Regions from separate parts of the Exiguobacterium sp. s40 genome, predicted to be linked through region 2. Evidence: predicted binding sites of a transcription regulator. Region 2 holds the regulator's gene; the other holds the start of a gene.
What was found. The regulator LexA, encoded in region 2, represses DNA repair genes until DNA is damaged. The targets are predictions, from matches to a motif close to CGAACATATGTTCG.
Positions count from the first base shown of each region.

Region 1: the regulator LexA is predicted to act here: its motif matches at 988-1,001, upstream of KNP02_RS02650 (DNA endonuclease).

Region 1 is NZ_JACSLC010000002.1:198,892-202,752, forward strand. Features, by position in the region: gene KNP02_RS02645 (flagellin N-terminal helical domain-containing protein) at 1-39, shown strand, start outside; gene KNP02_RS02650 (DNA endonuclease) at 97-969, opposite strand; gene KNP02_RS02655 (flagellar protein FlaG) at 1,144-1,500, shown strand; gene fliD (flagellar filament capping protein FliD) at 1,513-3,210, shown strand; gene fliS (flagellar export chaperone FliS) at 3,225-3,599, shown strand; gene KNP02_RS02670 (flagellar protein FliT) at 3,596-3,861, shown strand, end outside.
Region 2 is NZ_JACSLC010000005.1:59,006-62,866, reverse strand. Features, by position in the region: gene KNP02_RS06200 (DUF896 domain-containing protein) at 1-193, opposite strand, end outside; gene KNP02_RS06195 (YneB family resolvase-like protein) at 254-898, opposite strand; gene KNP02_RS06190 (hypothetical protein) at 971-1,207, opposite strand; gene lexA (transcriptional repressor LexA) at 1,413-2,033, shown strand; gene KNP02_RS06180 (metal-binding protein) at 2,040-2,480, shown strand; gene KNP02_RS06175 (DNA alkylation repair protein) at 2,568-3,668, opposite strand; gene glnA (type I glutamate--ammonia ligase) at 3,834-3,861, opposite strand, start outside.

The DNA of each region.
Region 1 (3,861 bases), on a different contig from region 2:
AATCAGCAGCCGCAAGCTGTACTTCAATTGCTCCGTTAATTGGCTCTATAACAAGTTTTATGACTCCCACGACTCCACAAGAGCCGTGGGAGTTTTTTAACTTACATACACAGCCTCGACCTCTCTTAATCGGTTTTTCTTGATGTCCTGCCACTTGTACACGACAGACCAATATGTTCTGCCTAACGCATCTGCAATTTCTTGATCCGTCTGTCCACGTAACTTTGAAGTGACGATATACTCGATGTCTTTCTCCGTATAATCATTTTTAGGCTTAGAGGTAATCACTATTTTATCAGGATTTTCGTCTTTCTCTTGTGACAAACGATAGTCCCAATTCAACTTCCAAGCCATCGAAGGGATTTCAGTGGCATATGATTTTGTGAACTCAAGGAAATTGAGAGCTTCTTGGGTCTTCTGTATTCGGAGGATATAGTTATGCCCGTCATTCCGTCGGCTTAAGACAAATTGGTGTCCAAACGTATCGTGAATAAATTGGCTTAAATAGTTTAACTCAGATGGATGGAAAGCTTGGAGGTATAAAGCGATGTGTGGGGTCAAAATGATTTGATTTTTATTGGAGCGACTCGACCTTGTTAAACAAAGACTGCCGTCATCAAGATAGAGCGCTAACAAAAAGACCGGATCGATGCACTCTCGTAGTAGATGAAGTGGGATGCTTTTTTTACCGGCAATGTACAATTGATTACGGAGCCAAGTGAACAACTCATCGTATTTAGAAGTGAGCGATGCACTTGTCCCATTATTATTCTTGATGATACTTGAGAAAATACGTGGTGCCTGTTTCAATTTCCATTCCCGGTACTCAAGTTGCTTGATAGAAAAGTGTTCACCATACCGTAAATTCGCATTCGGATATTTCTTCTTATGAATGCTAATATGACCGTCTCCTAGCAAAGTCCCTAATAATAAACTTTTCTCATAAGTCGTTAACTCTTCCCATCTCACCAAATATCCCTCCTTATAAGAATATACGTTCGTATATAATATACCCAGTTAGTTTCACAGTATTCTTTTGTATCTAGTTAAGATTAGACGAATTAGTGAACACGATAATATTGAAGATTACTAATCTGATGCCGATATACATAATGAAGAAATCATAATGAGGTGTGATAGCTTATGAATCCAATTATCTCTGAAGTCCGGCTTCACCTACCTTCTTCTGTCTTGCCGTATGAACAAACGAAAAACGTGTTCGTCGAAGCGAATCAAAAAGCCCTCGCCGACGAAGGCATCGTTATTCTCCCGACGCCTCAACACGTAACGAAGTTAGAGGCGGCCGTCGAGAAGGCGAACTTGGTACTCGAACAACAACGTACCGGTATAAAGTTTATGAAACATGAAAAATTGAACGACTATTATATTCAAATTGTGGACACGAACAACGAAGTGATCCGTGAAATACCAAGCAAGAAGTCACTCGATTTTTTCGCTGCGTTTATGGAGTTCAACCAACTCTTCGATGAACGTGTATAAAGGAGGTACATCATGACGACACCTATCCGATTTGGCGGACTCGCCAGTGGGATTGATACCGATACGATCATTAAACAATTGATGCAAGTGGAACGAGTACCGGTCGACAAACTTGAACAAAAGAAACAGACGACTGAATGGAAACGAGATGCCTACCGTGAAATCAACCGCTCCCTTATGAGCTTACGAAATAGTGCTGTCGACCTTATGTTTAGCCGGAATTTCTATGCGAAGACGTCGAGCTCATCTGACGAGTCGCGTATCTCAGTAGTGGCTGGACCATCGAGCGGGAACACGGCAATCAAAATTGAATCCGTTGAAAATTTGGCTACTTCTGCTTCAACCGTAGTTGAACCATTAACAAAAGCTGATCTACCAATCACGGCAACCACTAAAATTTCTGACCTCAAAGGTTTAGTTGCCGGGCAAAAACGCGTCCATCAAGACGTCGATGGTAAAGAAATGATATTGGCTAAAGGATTAGACTTTTCAACCGTCGTTTTAAAAGATAAAGATGGCAACACGTTAATCAATGATGATTTCACTTATGATGCCGTCACTGGAAAACTAACAGCAAATGAACTGACAAAATATCCAGAAGGAGTCATTCCGAAAGGTGTCGTTGCAGAATACACGAGCGGTACAGGGTATGAACTAGGGTTTAAGTCGTCTACGACAGGACCGCATCAAAAAATCGAACTGGGCGCGGATGCGACGGTTCAAGATTTAATCAGTCAATTGAATGGAAAAGATACAGGCCTATCGGCATTCTTTGAACCGTCAACTGGAAAAATTTCAATTTCGACAAAAGAGACAGGGCAAGCTGCCACAATCGATTTTTCCGCGGAAGCGAGGACTGCTCTCGGGCTAAGCGACGCTCCAATTGGTGTAGATGCTAAATTTAAAATCAACGGGATTGATGTGACTCGTTCCTCGAATACTGTCACGTTTGACAACATGACCATCACTTTGAAAGCTGAGTTTAAAGAAGCAAGTAACCCAACACCTGTCACGCTATCAGCCGCAACTGACACCCAAAAAGTATTTGATAACATCAAAGGGTTCGTCGATAAGTATAATGAAACGATTGATTTGATGAACAAGAAAGTCAAAGAAGACCGTTTCCGTTCATTCGCACCGCTCACACAAGCGCAACGTGATGAATTATCTGAAGATGAAATCAAGAAGTGGGAAGAAAAAGCGATGAGCGGTATGCTCCGTGGCGATACGATTGTCCGCGGTGCGATGGATACGATGCGTGGCAAGTGGTCGAGCACATCAGCTTCAACGAACGATGACACAATGCAACAGTTGTTCCAAATTGGTCTTGCGACCGGAGCTGATTTCACGAACGGCGGAAAAATCGAGTTAAACGAAGAGAAACTCAAAGCTGCCATCGAGAAAGATCCAGAACAGGTGTATCAACTGTTCACGAATGCGGAGAGTGGACTGCTTCCACAAATCCGTGATGCGGCAGCTGATTCGAGAGCGACAATCACACGGATTGCCGGAGCGGACGGATCTGGTTCGCAGACCCACTCGATGGGGAAAGAAATGACGGCCATCGATACCCGCATCCAGCGCTTGAACGCACTACTTGTCGATAAAGAAAACGCCTACTACCGTCGCTTCGCGGCGATGGAGACGGCGATGAACCAGGCGAACTCGCAAGCCGCCTCACTGCAACAGTTCTTAGGCGGCGGGATGTAAGAGGAGGAATTTAAATGGTAGCCAATCCATATGCAGCATATCAAAACAACGCGGTCACGACCGCAAACCCACAGGAATTGACGCTCATGCTGTATGACGGGGCGCTCAAGTTCATGCGCCTCGCCAAACTCGCCATCGAGCAAGGGAATGTAGATTTAAAGAATAAGAACATCCAAAAGACTCAAGCCATCTTTCAAGAGATGCGCTTGACGTTAAATAAAGACGTTGCTATCTCGGCGAACTTAGATTCGCTGTATGAGTACATGTGGCGCCGTCTCGTCGACGCGAACGTTAAGAATGACACGACGATCCTCGACGAAGTTCTCGATTTCACAACGGAGCTCCGTGACACGTGGAAGGAAGCGATGAAACTCGCGAAGCAAGCATGAGGCCCATCGATGAAATCATTTTCAAAACACAACGTTTAAAAGACCTGCTAGCTAAAGTGCCGGAAGAGCCGACGTATGACACGTGGATGGATCAAATCCATGAGTTGCTCGACGATCGTGAGCAGTTGCTTGCGGCGCACGGACCGGACTTAAAGGACGCCGACCAGACGGTGATTCGTCAGCTCGTCGATGACAGCCAACAGATTGCCCGATTAATCGAGGCCGAACATCAACGGCTCGGGATGACGCTCGGGACGGCGCG
Region 2 (3,861 bases):
CTGGCGTTACGTCGTTTCCTTCCGGATCGACGACCTTCATTCCCATCATTTGTGATTTGAATGATTGGCGGAACGCTTGCAAATATTGTTGGCGCAGCGCTTGCTGCTCATCCATCTCTTGTGGTGACAGACCATCTGTCTTTGCTTTGTTGGCGAGGAAATTGATTCGCTCCAACTGTTCAGGTGCTAGCATCGGGCTCGCCCCCTCTCTACTGAATTTGTCCTTCTACTGTACAAAATCAGCGAGCAGGAATCAAGTTTCTGGTACCGACACGTGCTCCAAGTAGCGCCGGTTCACGGTCGCTTTCGATACCTCATAACCAAAACCGCGGAGGGTGGCGGCAATTTCAGCGAACGTGAGTCCACGTTCACGCAATTGGACGATTTCTTCAATCGGAACTTCGATTCGGCTCCGGCCTCCCTGGTCATGGTGCTGGATATTCCGATGCGGATTAAATCCGTTCGCGACCGCCCGACGCATTCCGCGTGAAATTTTAGCGTTATGGATCTTACGTTGATACTCTTCGACGACACTGACGATCTCGAGCACCATCTTCTCGGCGTCGGAGACGATATATTCATCGGACGACTGCATCGTCAACAAGCGCACGTTATGTTTCATGAGCGTATGCAAGATAGCGATTTTTGCATTTCCCCGTCCGAGACGACTGTCGTCGCTCACGAGCACGGCATCGAGATCGGACGTCGAGACGTGCTCCAATAGATCGAGCAGTCCCGCCCGATTGACCTCATACCCGCTCTCTTGTTCACTGATCACATCGACCACCTCAGCATCAAGACGTCTCGCCATCTGCTTCAACTCGTCCGCCTGACGACTGAGCGACGTCTCTTGGGTGGACTTGTTCGTCGATACGCGACAATAAATGACGACTCGCATCGCGTCACTTCCTTTCTTTCCATTCGCCCTCTACGATACACAGGATGAAGGGATGTTCGCAATCAGAAACGATTATTCGGCGGCGAACCACGTCGTCTTGTCGTCTTTTTCCTCATCCCGTTTAGTGAGAATGTGCGCTTCGAGCGTCTCCGCCTCTTTCAAGGCGACTTCTTCTTCAATACTGTGTTCGACTTTTTGTTCGGTCACGACGACCGCTTCGTTGTCACGAAGCTCTCCGACCGCGAAAAATACGAACATACCGAGTGCCAACATGCCGACTAAGATGATTCCATTGATTGTGTCTCTCATAATCATTGCCTCCTGGGAATAAGAATACACGTTCTCGAGAACGTCTGTTCGTTTATCTGTTCTCATCATAAAACAAGAACTTCTGTTCGGTCAAGCAGAAAAAAACGAACGAATGTTTGTGCGCTCATGTGTTCTTGTGTTAAACTAAACCCATAAAGAATAGGATGCGTTCGCAGGTTATTCGACATAATCGAGGTGAAATCCATTGAAAAAAATGTCAGCAAGACAACAACAGATTCTTGATTTTATAAAAGCCGAGGTCCGGGCGAAAGGGTATCCCCCTTCGGTCCGTGAAATTGGCGAGGCTGTCGGGCTCGCATCGAGCTCGACTGTACACGGTCACTTGGACCGTCTTGAAAAGCGTGGATTGATTCGACGTGATAAGACGAAGCCACGCGCCATCGAGATTTTGGATGAAGAGATGTCCGTCGTCGAAGACCACGATGCCGTCATGTACGTGCCGGTCATCGGGAAAGTCACAGCCGGTACGCCGATCACGGCCATCGAGAACGTGGAAGAACACTTCCCGCTCCCGGCTCACGTCGTCGGTTCCGACAACGTCTACATGCTCTCTGTCTCAGGGGACTCGATGATTAACGCGGGGATCTTGGATGGGGACCGCGTCCTCGTCCGTCAACAGAACACGGCCGACAATGGAGAGATTGTCGTCGCCATGACGGATGAAGGTGAAGCGACCGTGAAGCGGATTTATAAAGAAGCTTCGAAAGTTCGCCTCCAGCCGGAGAACGACGAGCTCGAAGCGATGTATTTCGATAACGTGTCGATTTTAGGGAAGGTCATCGGTGTATACCGCACGATTCACTAATGGCTAATGGCTAGTGGCAAGACACATACCCGTACGAATCTCGTGGCAATCGGTGCTCTTGCGATTGCCACGCCTTTTATTGACATCGATGTTCCGACCGTGTTCCTGCTTGGCGCCCTCATCGGGACGTTCTGGCTCTCCCCGGATCTCGATTTGAAGTCGGACGCCTATTATCGATGGGGACCGCTTCGGGGCTTTTGGCTCCCTTATGTGAAGATTATGCCCCATCGGTCGTTATTCTCGCATTTTCCGCTCTTGAGCGATCTGATCCGGGTCATCTATCTCGGTTTCCCGCTCACGCTTCTGCTCACGGTCACGCCGTATGAGGAAGCTGCCAAATCGTGGCTCGATCTGAACGGGGCAGCATGCTTCTTCGGACTCGTTTTCGCGACGACGCTACATACGACGCTCGACTATGCGTCCACGTTCTTCAAACGTGCGTTTTAACCAGATCGTTATGCTACACACCCAAAAAGGGCAACCCGTCTAAATAGACAGGGTTGCCCTTTTTTGAACCGTTTATTATATAGAAGTTCAACAACTTTTATGCAACATGACATGATTTTCAGCCACTTCTCGTCCATTTACTAACAAGACGACACGATGCTCCCCTGGATAATGCCGACGGGTCGTCAAATCTGACCAGTCGTGCACTCTGGTCGCTGCAAGTCGCGCGCCCCCAGCGACGGTTCTATTCGCTAGCAAGAATGCTTTACGACTCGCTTTCCCGTTGGCCTTTATAAACTCAATCGCGTATTCGATACGAACATAAGCAGCATCCCCTGGACGAATGGACACATCGTACTGAATCTCGCACGCCTCCCTTATGCGGATCACGTTCGGATGTATAGAAATCGATGAGTCGACGGTTAAATTTGTTTCCTGCGTATAACCGAATATCGTTAACGCGTCAGGATGGGCTGACTTGATCAGTGTCCGGCATCCGTGTCTAATGATCCAATCGGTATGAGGATGCTCGCCCTGCCATCGTCGCGAGACTGCGAGTACAGCTTCTGGGTGATCTTTCGAGATATCGTTGAGGTTGTTAGCGACACTTTTTCTCACATATAATGATGGATCTTCTTTTAACAACTCTAAAATCTCCAACACTGGAGCTGGGTCTTCTTTGAACATCAGTAACGATTCCGCCCACGGAAGGCGAGGACGACAACCCTCACTCGCCAAACGCCGAACATGTTCGTTCGGATGAATGGCCCAAGCTGTCATTTGGTGCATCACACACGTTGGTTCCCGCAACAAAAAAGACCTGATCGCAAATTCAGAAGACGACTTCTGTGTGAAGCGTTCGAGCGCTGACATCGAGCGTTCCCAATGCTCTTCTGCCTGTCCATACACCGCTACAAAGTCCGGGAAAAACAAATAAGGAAAGCCGACGCAGTCATCTGCAATTTCAACCAATACGTCCAAAGCTGATTCGTAATTCTGTGGCAAATACTGACCTAGTTTTATCGAAATACGTCGAGTACGCCCTTTGAGTGTCAACGCTTCCCACGATTCATCTATGATTGATGCGATAAAAGCCTGTACGTCAAATGACGGATACACGGTTTGAATACGTCGTCCAAATTCCAACAAAAAGGTCTCATCATACACGTCTTTTAATGGTGTTGCCACTTCTCGTCCCCCTATCCCATTCCATTACATTTATAGTGATATACATTCTCCCTCATTATATTGATTAGTTGAAGCGAATTATAGAAAAAGAGTCCTGAATGAGCACTTCATACGAAGACTCGTTCAGGACTCTGATTTTAAAGGGAATATCCCTTATTAGTCGACTTAGTAGAGCGTCATGTACTGATCGCGT